Regions from separate parts of the Brevibacillus sp. DP1.3A genome, predicted to be linked through region 2. Evidence: a T-box and tRNA genes for the amino acid it is inferred to sense, from the RefSeq annotation. Region 2 holds a T-box; the other holds one or more tRNA genes.
The links. A T-box is a leader RNA that pairs with one kind of tRNA and senses whether it is charged. The one in region 2 lies ahead of serS (serine--tRNA ligase), so its partner is inferred to be a tRNA-Ser.
Positions count from the first base shown of each region.

Region 1: it has a tRNA-Ser gene. The T-box ahead of serS (serine--tRNA ligase) is inferred to sense a tRNA for this amino acid. The anticodon was not compared.

Region 1 is NZ_CP085876.1:4,466,437-4,472,653, reverse strand. It holds gene HP399_RS20315 (peptidase) at 1-1,089, shown strand, start outside; gene HP399_RS20310 (aldehyde dehydrogenase family protein) at 1,189-2,607, shown strand; tRNA gene HP399_RS20305 (tRNA-Ser) at 2,674-2,762, shown strand; gene HP399_RS20300 (acyl-CoA synthetase) at 2,919-4,484, shown strand; gene HP399_RS20295 (exo-beta-N-acetylmuramidase NamZ domain-containing protein) at 4,550-6,217, opposite strand, start outside.
Region 2 is NZ_CP085876.1:28,716-34,932, forward strand. It holds gene guaB (IMP dehydrogenase) at 1-824, shown strand, start outside; gene HP399_RS00215 (D-alanyl-D-alanine carboxypeptidase family protein) at 1,013-2,329, shown strand; gene pdxS (pyridoxal 5'-phosphate synthase lyase subunit PdxS) at 2,435-3,319, shown strand; gene pdxT (pyridoxal 5'-phosphate synthase glutaminase subunit PdxT) at 3,330-3,905, shown strand; T-box leader at 4,037-4,261, shown strand; gene serS (serine--tRNA ligase) at 4,316-5,596, shown strand; gene HP399_RS00235 (hypothetical protein) at 5,790-5,957, shown strand; gene aceB (malate synthase A) at 6,018-6,217, shown strand, end outside.

The sequences.
Region 1 (6,217 bases), 2.2 Mb from region 2:
GTGTCACATCCGTATTTTGTCTCCCCGCGTACGACGTTTGAAGGTAGCCCGAATGTCGTCGGTGTGTGGAAGGGGCAAGGAGATGGGCGTTCCATCATTCTAAACGGACACGTGGATGTAGTTCCCGCAGGTGATCTGGCACAGTGGAGCGATGATCCGTTTAGCGGGAAGATTGAGGACGGCAAGCTTTACGGACGCGGAGCAACCGACATGAAGGGTGGAAACTTATCTTCACTGTTGGCGATCCAGGTTCTACAGAAGTTGGGTGTGCAACTGAAAGGCGATGTCATTTTTCAGAGCGTCGTAGAAGAAGAAAGTGGTGGTGCAGGAACATTAGCGACGATCATTCGCGGTTACAAGGCGGATGCTGCCCTGATTCCAGAGCCGACCAATATGAAAATTTTCCCGAAGCAGCAAGGCTCCATGTGGTTCAGATTGACTGTCAAAGGGCGTTCTGCTCACGGAGGGACTCGCTACGAGGGAGTCAGCGCCATCGAAAAGAGCATGCTCGTCGTTCAAGCAATTGGTCAATTGGAAAAAGTGCGTAACGATCGACTCGACGATCCGCTTTACGCCAAGCTGCCCATTCCGATCCCGATTAATCTGGGGGTGATTGAGGGTGGCAAGTGGCCTTCGTCTGTAGCTGACCTCGTCAAGCTGGAAGGAAGGATGGGGGTTGCCCCAGGAGAGCAGATGGACAATGCCAAAGCAGAAATGGCAGCAGCACTCAAAAAGCTGGCAGAGGTCGACCCGTGGTTTGCAGAACAGCCGGTTGAGCTGGAGTGGTTCGGAGCTCGCTGGGTTCCGGGAGCAGTGGAGCTAGATCATCCGTTGATGGATATTCTGCATGCGCAGTTTGAAGCTGTGACAGGAGATCGTGCCACTGTGGAAGCATCGCCTTGGGGAACAGATGGCGGGTTGTTGACTGCTTTGGCCAATACCCCAGCGATTGTTGTTGGACCTGGAGTCACACCGGTTGCACACTACCCGAATGAATACATCGTTTTGGATGAGGTATTCCGTTGTGCTGAGATCTTTGCGCTTACGTTACTCGAATGGTGCGGTGTGGCTGAAAGTGTGAAAGAGTAAAAAGATATCCAAATATTTCAAAAACACGACAGGAAGGCGCGCGCATGAGGGAGAATGATTGGAAGGTGAACTCCAATCAATGAGAGTGGGGATATGCCGATGAAAAAAACGTGCTTTATCGGGGGAGAGTGGGTGCCAGCCACTGATCATGCACCGCTACTCTCTCCATGTACGGGTCAAGAGATTGCACAAATTTCACAAGCAGACTCATCATTGGTTGAAAAAGCAATTGCTGCGGCCCACGAAGCGACAACCGTCATGCGGCGCCTTCCTGCCTATCAACGCGCCTTCCTGCTTGAAAAAATCTCGATATTGATGAATGAACGTTTGGAGGAAGCGGCGCGCATCATCGCGATAGAAGCGGGGAAACCAATCAAAACAGCCCGTGGTGAAGTGATTCGAACCATTCAGACGTATAAGTTTGCAGCAGAGGAAGCCAAACGCCTCCACGGAGAAACCGTACCACTCGATGCAGCTATCGGGGGAGAGGGACGCTTGGCTTATACCGTGCGTGAGCCACTGGGAGTCATCGGAGCCATTACACCCTTTAATTTTCCGATGAATCTCGTCGCCCATAAGGTCGGACCTGCTCTCGCTGCTGGCAATACCGTTGTTCTCAAGCCTGCATCGCAGACACCGCTTAGCGCATTGTTTCTCGCAGAGCTCGCAGAGCAAGCTGGTGTGCCTGCTGGCGCCCTCAATGTGATCACAGGCAGTGGAGCGAGTGTTGGCGATAAAATCGTGTCTGACCCGAGAGTCAGGGCGGTGACGTTTACAGGGAGCCCAAGTGTTGGGCTGGATATACGCAATCGAGCGGGTATGAAAAGAGTCACGCTCGAGCTGGGGTCGAATTCGGCAGTGATCGTTGATCGTGATGTGCAACTGAATGAAGTGATACCCCGATGCGTTTTTGGCGCCTTCGCCTACTCCGGACAGGTATGTATCTCTGTGCAAAGAATTTATGTGGTCAAAGAGATCTATCAAGATTTCGTCCAACGTTTTGTTGAACAAACACGAGCACTTCGCGGTGGTGATTCGCTCTCTGAGGACGCGGACTATTCCGCCATGATCAATCCGTGCGAAACAGAACGTGCGATGGAGTGGATTCATGAGGCGCTCCAGCAGGGGGCACGTCTGGAGTGTGGGGGACAGATCGTGGATCGGATGCTCCAACCTACGGTGTTGACCGGTGTCCCGGCAGATGCAAAAGTATCTTGTCAGGAAGTATTCGGCCCTGTCGTTCTAATTAATCCAGTGGAGTCCGTCCGGCAAGGCATTACGTTGGTCAATGATTCGCGCTATGGATTACAGGCTGGTGTCTATACCAACAATCTGTCGTTGGCTCTGGAAGCGGCAGAAGAGCTGCGCGTGGGCGGTGTGATGGTGAATGATATTCCGACTTTTCGCGTGGACCATATGCCCTACGGTGGCGTAAAGGAAAGCGGACTTGGTCGGGAAGGGGTCAAATACGCGATAGAAGAAATGACGGAATTGAAATTCGTTGCCATCAAGCGATAAAGGAAACGAATACGGGCTCTTGCAAAAAATAGTAGAGCTGTGATATAGTATATATTGTTGAAATACGGAGGGATACCGAAGTGGTCATAACGGGGCGGTCTTGAAAACCGTTAGAGTGCAAGCTCACGCGGGTTCGAATCCTGCTCCCTCCGCCATAAATACAAATGAACCGACTCCAGTTAAGTAGCTGGGGTCTTTTTTATGGTCGAGAGCTTTGAGAGAAGTTGATGTTTCTTTTTTGTTAAAATATCAGAAAATAAAGAAAACTATTATATAATGGAGATGAGACTATAAGTGATGGGGGAATTTGCATGCTCGAAGCGCAAAGGGTTCGTAGAAATGCACTTGGCGATATTTTGCGAAGAAGTCGTGGGCGAAATCCTGGTAAGCCTGCCCTGTACTTTGAGGAAGAAGTATTGACTTACACGCAGCTTGATCAGCTTGCAAATAAGACGGCTCATACGCTTCATTCAAAAGGCTTGCAAAAAGGGGAGCGGGTGGCAGTACTGTCACGCAACTCGATGGATTTTGCGATTCTGAACTTTGGGCTAGCGAAAGCAGGAGTCATCATGGTGCCAATCAACTTCATGTTGAATAAAGAAGATGTCGCCTATATTTTGGGGCATTCGGAAGTGAGTGCGTGCTTCGTTACTCCCGAATTCCTGCAGCTCGCTCAAGACGGACTCCAATTAACTGGAATTTCCCCCAAGCTGCTTTCCCTCATGTCCAAACCAGCAGTACAAGCAGGGGAATGGTTGCCATTTCGCACGCTGATTGAAGCGGCAGACGACCAAGAGCCTGAAGTAGACATAGCGGACGATGATGTTGTGCAAATTTTGTATACCAGCGGAACGGAATCAAAGCCAAAGGGCGTTATGCTCACTCATAAAAGCATCATCTCTGAATATGTCAGCGCGATTATCGAAGGCGGGATGACGCAGGATGATGTGGCTGTTCACGCACTTCCCTTGTTCCATAGTGCGCAGCTTCATTGCTTTTTTGGACCGTACGTGTACCTTGGTGGGAGCGGAATTATTTTGGAACAGGCAACCCCTGCGTTATTGCTGCAGACGGTAGAGGCGTATAAGGCTACCCAGTTGTTTTGCCCGCCTACCGTGTGGATTGCTTTATTGCGTTCTCCCGATTTTGCCGCTCGTAATTTGAGTTCTTTGCAAAAGTGTTACTATGGTGCAGCGATCATGCCCGTAGAAGTGTTAAAAGAGCTCGGTCAACGCCTCCCGAACGCACAGTTTTACAATTTTTATGGACAGACGGAAGTGGCGCCATTGGCAACTGTTTTACAACCGAAGGATCAGATGAGAAAAGCGGGCTCTGCAGGCAAGCCAGCGTTAAATGTGGAAACGAAAATCGTCGATGATGATGGAAATGAAGTCCCTCGTGGAAGTGTTGGTGAAATAGTTCACAGGACCAGCCATGCGATGCTGGGTTATTTCCGTGATGAGGAGAAGACACAGGCTGCCTTCCAGGGAGGGTGGTTTCACAGCGGGGATTTGGGCATCATGGATGACGAAGGCTATATCACCGTGGTTGATCGGAAAAAGGATATGATTAAATCGGGGGGAGAGAACGTAGCAAGCAGAGAGGTTGAGGAGCTTATTTATCAACATCCGAAAGTGTCCGAGGTTGCAGTGATCGGAGTTCCCCATCCGTACTGGATCGAAGCAGTGACGGCTGTCGTTGTGCCAAAAGCAGGTGAGTTACTGACTGCTGACGAGATGCTTGCTTTTTGTAAAGATCGTCTTTCCTCCTTCAAAGCACCCAAATATGTAGTGATTGCTGACAATCTTCCCAGAAACCCTAGCGGCAAAATTTTGAAAAGAGAGTTGCGCCTCCGATACGAAACGCTGACGACTTAGCCAATCGCAAGGTCCAAAGCGCAGAAAAACCCGCTCTGTGATGAAGCGGGCTTTTTGCTGCGTGATTATTTTACGTTGGAAACTGTCGGACGATCGTCTTGAATGACTTCAAAACGATAGCCTTTTTCTTTCAAGTACGAAATGATTTCGGGGAGAGCTTCAGCCGTTGGCGACTTGGTGCTGGAATCATGCATCAAGACGACGATTTCTTTTTGTGACTTTACTTGCTGCTTTATATTTGCCAGTGTTTGAGCGGCTGTGTATTTATTGCTTCTTGCATCGCCGTTTGTTACATTCCAGTCGATAAACGTATAGCCACGTTGTTTCGCCTCTGCTTTGATCGCCTGCATGACTGTCTGCTGCTTGTTATAACGTTTGGGATCTTGATATTTCAAGCTGACGGTATTCGTGCTGCCACCTGGATAGCGGAATACTGTTGGTTTTACGCCGGTTGCTTTTTCAATCATTTGACTGCCTTTTTCCACGTCTGCAAAAAAGCTCTCCATGTTTTTGTAAACAAGCTGATAGTTATGGGAATACGAATGTCCTCCCACCGCATGTCCTTCGGCTACAATCCTTTTGAGAATAGCCTCATGACCAGCTACCTCACGGCCTACAATAAAGAAGGTGGCTTTGACCTGATGCGTTTTCAGCGTATCCAAAACGCGTGGAGTTACAGAAGAAGGTCCATCGTCAAAGGTTAAATAAGCGATCTTCTCAGAAGACTTCGGAGTCTGAGGGATCGGTTTTGTAGCTGGTTCAGGCTTCTTCTTTTGATTGGTCGTTCCATTATGATTGCCAGTCTGCGGTGGAGTCGGTGTTTCTGGCTTTTCTGGCTTGGATGGTTTCGGTTGTTCTGGTTTCTTTGGTTGTTCAGGCTGCTTTGGTTGTTTTGGTTGTTTCTGTTGAAGCGGCTGCATCGGGATAAACGGTTCATCGCCATAGATCAAATATTTTTGCCGCAGCTCTACAAATTTCTTAAGATCCGTTTCATAGGAAGAAACAATCTCCTGCGGGGATTTACCTTGTTCGAGAAGCAGACCGATTTTGTTGGTACCCATCACTTTGTCGAACATGGAGATTTGCATACTCGTACTTTTTGGCATAGGGAATGGCTGTAATTGCTTGGCATAAGCCAGCGCGTAAATACCTGTTTTTGCCGGGTTAAACTGATGTAGATCGTTGATTTGAAGACGTACGCCCCCAGCAGTTCCTTTATTCTCAGGAATAAAGATGACGCCAGGTAGAAGACTTCCATTTAACAGATCGGCGTACTTGTGCGAATCTAGACCCTCTGCCCCGATCCAGGTGAAATGGTCGCCTTGACGAATGGGGGTACTCTCACCCAAACCAGTTGCCATATACCCGAAAACCGAGGTCAAGTTAGGGATGTGCGGAGAACTCGGAATCCAGGCTAAACCAGTCTGTTGATAAATCATGTTGCGTGAATACCCTTGCATCGGAATGACGGTAAGATCTACACCAATGGTACGGTTGAAAAACAATGCGAGCTCTCCGATGGTCATGCCATGTGCAAGCGGGAGAGTATCCACTCCAATAAAGGAGCGGTAAGGCAGTTCAACGACAGGCCCCTCGACAATTGCTCCGCCGAGAGGATTCGGTCGATCCAGTACCATTACTTCTTTTCCTTGTTCCTTTGCAGCTATCATGGCGTATTGCAAGGTAGATATGTATGTGTAGGTTCTCGATCCGATATCCTGCAAATCGACGAG
Region 2 (6,217 bases):
AAGATAAACAAGGGCGCTTGCTGTGCGGTGCTGCTGTTGGGGTATCTGCTGACACGTTTGAGCGCACAGCTGCACTGGTACAAGCTGGCGTGGACGTATTGGTGATCGATACCGCTCATGGGCATTCCAAAGGCGTACTTGAAACGGTAAAAGCAGTTCGCAAAGAATACCCAACGCTCACAATCGTCGCAGGAAACGTTGCAACTGGACAAGCTACTCGCGATCTGATCGAAGCTGGGGCATCTGTGGTGAAGGTTGGTATCGGTCCTGGTTCCATTTGTACAACTCGTGTAGTAGCAGGTATCGGTGTTCCTCAAATTACAGCGATCCACGATTGTGCACAAGTAGCGCGAGAGTACAATATTCCAATTATTGCCGACGGCGGCATTAAATACTCCGGTGATTTGCCAAAAGCAATTGGTGCAGGTGCTTCTGTGATCATGATCGGCAGTCTGTTCGCCGGTACAGAAGAAAGCCCGGGCGAATTCGAGATTTTCCAAGGTCGTCGTTTCAAGGTATATCGCGGAATGGGATCGATTGGCGCGATGAAAGCCGGCAGTAAGGACCGTTACTTCCAAGAGAACGCACAAAAGCTCGTTCCGGAAGGGATCGAAGGCCGTGTTCCTTACAAAGGCCCATTGGCGGATGTCACGTATCAGTTGATTGGTGGACTGCGTGCAGGTATGGGATACTGCGGAGCGAAGACCATCGAAGATTTGATTCAAAACTCCCAGTTCGTCCGCATTACCGGTGCTGGCTTGCGTGAGAGCCACCCACACGATGTACAAATTACAAAAGAATCACCTAACTACTCGATTTCCTAAGCGAAAAATAGTACGGAAGACCCAGGTCCCCTTTCTTTTAATAAGAGAGGGGATTTTTACTAGCTACTAACTTGTGGAAATAGGAGGAATCTCGCTTCAAGCCACCCTGTAACCTATGGTACACTTACAATTGTGTGCTTGTTTCATGAAAAAATAAAATCGACAGAAATAGGAGAGTGAGAGATTACATGAAGCGAAAGACATGGACAAAGCGATTGACAGGTCTGTTCCTTTCGGTCGCTGTTTTTGCTACAGCAATGGGAGGAATGGTTTCAAAGGTGGAAGCTGCCCCTGTAGCATCTCAAGCGAATTTACAACTGGAAGCGAAGTCTGCCATTCTTGTTGAGGCATCGACGGGAAGGGTTCTCTATAGTAAAGATCCTGACGTAGCACTTCCGGTAGCTAGCATGAGTAAAATCATGTCTGAATACCTGGTTCAGGAAGCCGTTAAACAAAAGAAAATTAACTGGGATGATGTTGTCCCGGTAAGTGAGTATGCTTTTTATATCGCGAAAATTTCAGATTCGTCTGGTGTGTACCTGAATTTAGGTGAATCATTTACAGTTAAACAATTGTCAGAAGCGATGACAGTCGTTTCTGCTAACGACGCAACCGTACTTTTGGCTGAGAAGGTCGCAGGCAGTGAAGCTGCCTTTGTTGAAATGATGAACAAAAAAGCAGTAGAGCTTGGTATGAAAAATACGATGTTTGTCACTTCTACAGGTTTGCCAGCTAATGAGTTGGGCCCGTATTCAGTGAAAACCGATCAACCAGAAAATCTGATGTCGGCACGCGATTCGGCTATCCTCGCACGTGCTCTGATCCGTGATTTCCCTGAGGCATTGGAAGTTTCCAAAAAAACAAACTTCACATTCCGAACAGGTACCCCACAAGAGTGGAGCAAGAAAAGCTTCAACTGGATGCTGCCTGGTCTGATTAGCTATTATCCGGGCGTAGATGGATTGAAAACAGGGCATACACTTGCAGCGGGCTATTGCTTTACAGGGACGGCTGTTCGTGACAACATGCGTTTGATTAGTGTAGTAATGAATACAGATAGCAATACAAAGCGTTTCGCGGAGACCAGAAAACTGTTTGACTACGGTTTTAACAATTACAAACTGACGAAACAAATGGACAAGAATGTACCAGTTAAAGGGTTTGAAATAGCCCCTGTGAAAAACGGTGTAGAGGTAACAGTTCCAGCCGTTACAGGTAGCGAAGTAAATATGATTACAAAGATCGGTACAGAAGCAAAATTCACACCAACTGTTACCTTCCAGGATCTGACCGCGCCAATTACGCAAGGACAGGTTGTTGGTAAGATCGTATTGAAAGAAGAAGGCATGAAGGATACGGATTATTTGCAGCCTGAAGACGCGACAAAAGCAGGTGTTGATGTAGTAGCAGGACAGGCAGTAGAGGAAGCCAGTTGGATTCGTCTGTTCTTCCGTAGCATCATAGAGTTTTTCAGCAATTTGTTTAGCAGTGGGACAGGAAATTAAATAACTGTTGTTTTTCCCTACATCTATCGTTTACAATGACGGTAACAAGAACCATAACAGTGCATAACAGTTTCGGTTCTGACTCATGATGTAGGGGGTAATGACATGGTACAAGTAGGAACATCCCGCGTAAAAAGAGGTATGGCTGAAATGCAAAAAGGCGGCGTTATTATGGACGTCGTAAATGCAGAACAAGCGAAAATTGCAGAAGCAGCGGGTGCTGTTGCTGTAATGGCTTTGGAGCGTGTACCGTCTGACATTCGTGCAGCTGGTGGAGTTGCGCGTATGGCGGACCTTAGCATTGTAGAGGAAGTACTGAATGCTGTTTCGATCCCTGTTATGGCGAAGGCTCGTATCGGTCATTTTGTTGAAGCGCGTGTTCTCGAGTCTCTGGGTGTAGATTATCTCGATGAGAGTGAAGTACTCACTCCAGCAGATGACTTGTACCATATCAATAAAAAAGAGTTCACTGTACCGTTTGTATGTGGCGCCCGTGATCTGGGTGAAGCTCTCCGTCGTATCGGGGAAGGTGCATCCATGATCCGCACAAAAGGTGAGCCAGGGACCGGAAACATTGTAGAGGCTGTTCGTCATATGCGCACGATGATGTCCCAAATCCGCAAAGTGCAAGCGATGTCCTACGATGAACTGATGGCGGAAGCCAAAAACCTGGGTGCCCCATACGAACTGCTTGAAGAGGTACACAAAACAGGTAAGCTGCCAGTCGTAAACTTCGCAGCAGGTGGAGTAGCAACACCAGCAGATGCTGCCCTGATGATGCAATTGGGCTCCGATGGCGTGTTTGTAGGCTCTGGTATCTTTAAATCAGAGAATCCAGAGAAGTTTGCTCGCGCGATTGTGGAAGCGACCACCCACTACACGGATTACGAACTGATTGCTCGCGTATCCAAAGGCTTGGGGACGGCAATGCCAGGAATCGAAATCTCCAAGATTCGTGAAGCTGATCGCATGCAAGAGCGCGGCTGGTAAGGTGAGTAGCATGAAAATCGGCGTACTCGCTCTACAAGGAGCTGTAGCAGAACATGTGAGAATGCTAGAAGAGGTTGGTGCCACAGCTGTCCCGGTCAAAAAAGTAGAAGAACTGGATGAGCTCGACGGGCTGGTCATTCCCGGCGGAGAAAGCACCACGATTAGCAAGCTGATGCACAAGTACGGATTCATGGAGGCGGTTCAAGAGTTTGGTAAGGCGAACAAGCCGATCTTCGGAACTTGCGCAGGAGCGATCCTTCTGGCAAAACAGATTCAAGGACAAGACGATTGCCATTTAGGGTTGATGGAGATCAAAGTCGAGCGGAATGCTTTTGGTCGCCAAAAGGAGAGCTTTGAAGCCTTGATGCCTGTTGCGGGAGTGGCGGCAGATTACCCGGCAGTGTTCATCAGAGCACCGTATATCATGGAAGTGGGAGAGAACGGTCAAGTCTTGGCCAAGCACGAAGACAAGATTGTTGTCGCCCGAAGCGGTCACTATTTGGCAGCAGCCTTTCACCCAGAATTGACCGAAGATACAAGACTGCATAAATACTTCCTCGACATGGTCAAGGAATACAGAAGCTAACTAGCTGTCATACCGGAAGATCGGCCGTAAAAAGGCGCCGATCTTCTTTTTTTCTGAAGAGATCGAGGCGGGCTACTCTTTACATACGTATAGATCCTGTAGTACAGTTAACAATAATAGTATTCATGAATGAGAATGCGATGATGAGAACAAGTACTTCACAAGAGCCAGGCCTAGAGAGTCGGTGGTAGGTGCGAACCGATCCGGTTATGTGAAGGAATCCATCTCGGAGTGGCAAAGGAACAACAACTTTGCCCGGAACCGTCCCGTTATGACGGAAGAGTGGGCATATGCATGAGGATTGCTGCATATGTCAACGAGGGTGGCAACGCGGGTATACAACACTCGTCCCTTACCAGGGGACGGGTGTTTTTTGTTTTTTTTTTAATACGATTCGGAGGGATTTACACATGTTGGACGTAAAAGTATTACGCCAGGATTTAGAAGAAGTAAAACGCCGTTTGGCTCACCGCAATGAAGATATTTCTGCGTTGGATCAATTCGTAGAAGTAGATGAAAAGCGTCGCCAAGTCATCCAAGAAGCAGAAGCGCTGAAAAATAAGCGTAACACGGTATCCGAGCAAGTAGCGGTTATGAAACGCAATAAGGAAAATGCAGACCATCTGATCGCTGAAATGAAAGAAGTAAATGAACGCATCAAGGCTTTGGATGAAGAGTTGCGCCAACTGGATGAGCAGCTGGAGTTCATTTTGCTGAGCCTCCCGAACCTGCCGCACGAAAGCACGCCGATCGGTACGACAGAAGACGATAACGTGATTGCCTGGACATGGGGAGAGCCACGTGCATTTGACTTCGAGATTAAGCCTCACTGGGAGCTGGCTAGCCAAGCAGGCATCCTCGATTTTGAAGCGGCGGGAAAGGTAACAGGAAGCCGTTTTGTTTTCTATAAAGGATTGGGCGCACGTCTGGAGCGCGCACTGATGAACTTCATGATGGATCTGCACTCGAACGAGCATGGCTATGAAGAAGTGATCCCACCGTATATCGTCAACCGCACGAGCATGACGGGAACGGGTCAATTGCCTAAGTTCGAAGAGGATGCATTCAAAATTGAGGGACCAGATTACTTCCTGATTCCAACTGCAGAGGTGCCAGTCACCAATATGCATCGTGATGAAATCATGGATGGAGCGGATCTCCCTCGCTATTACACTGCTTTCAGTGCATGTTTCCGTTCGGAAGCGGGTTCTGCTGGCCGTGATACGCGTGGGTTGATTCGTCAGCATCAATTCAACAAAGTTGAGCTGGTGAAATTCGTGAAACCAGAAGAGTCTTATGACGAACTCGACAAACTGGTGAAAAACGCTGAAAAGGTGCTTCAATTGCTTGGACTGCCATACCGTGTCCTGAGCATGTGCACAGGCGATCTTGGATTTACGGCTGCGAAGAAATTCGACCTGGAGGTTTGGATTCCAAGCGGCGACACATACCGTGAAATCTCGTCTTGCTCGAACTTTGAAGATTTCCAGGCGCGCCGTGCCAATATCCGTTTCCGTCGCGATACGAAATCGAAGCCGGAATTTGTGCATACATTGAATGGTTCTGGTTTGGCGATTGGACGTACAGTAGCAGCGATCTTGGAGAACTACCAAGAGGCAGATGGAGCAATCGTGATTCCAGAAGTTCTTCGTCCATACATGGGCGGAGTAGAAAAGATCGCACCGAAGTAATAAGCGAGAGATTTAGAAAAGCAGCTCTTGATCCATAGCGGGTCAAGGGCTGTTTTATATTGTGTACTAATACAGGTGGATTTTTTAAAAAAACGTGTTGCACTGTACTATTCTCTGTTATATAATAAAAACAAATTTTAAGAATATTGTTTTAATACAGAAATGGAGGAATGGAGAATGGACTGCTATCGGTGTGAAGGAAACGGAGAACAAAATTGCCCAAGATGTGGAGGCGTTGGTCGTGATGCCAACGGAGCGGCTTGCCACAATTGCTTGGGAGACGGGCATGTATGCTGCAGCCATTGTAGTGGCAGCGGGAATCAGGAGTAAGGACATTTTTTTTGCCACTACTGTTATATAATAAAAAACATTTTATCGATCTGTATCATAATAACTTTAGAATGAGGGAGGAGGAGCTGTTTTGACTACCGTACCTACGAATCCATATCCGCTGGAGGTGCAGATTTCCGGTGAGATGCACCCTGGTTATCAAGATATCCTGACACCAGAAGCGATTCAATTCGTGATGAAGCTGGAGCAAAGGTTCGGCGACAGACGACAACAATTGTTGGCTAAACGCGTGGAACGTCAATTGCAAATCGATGTAGGTCAGTTGCCCGA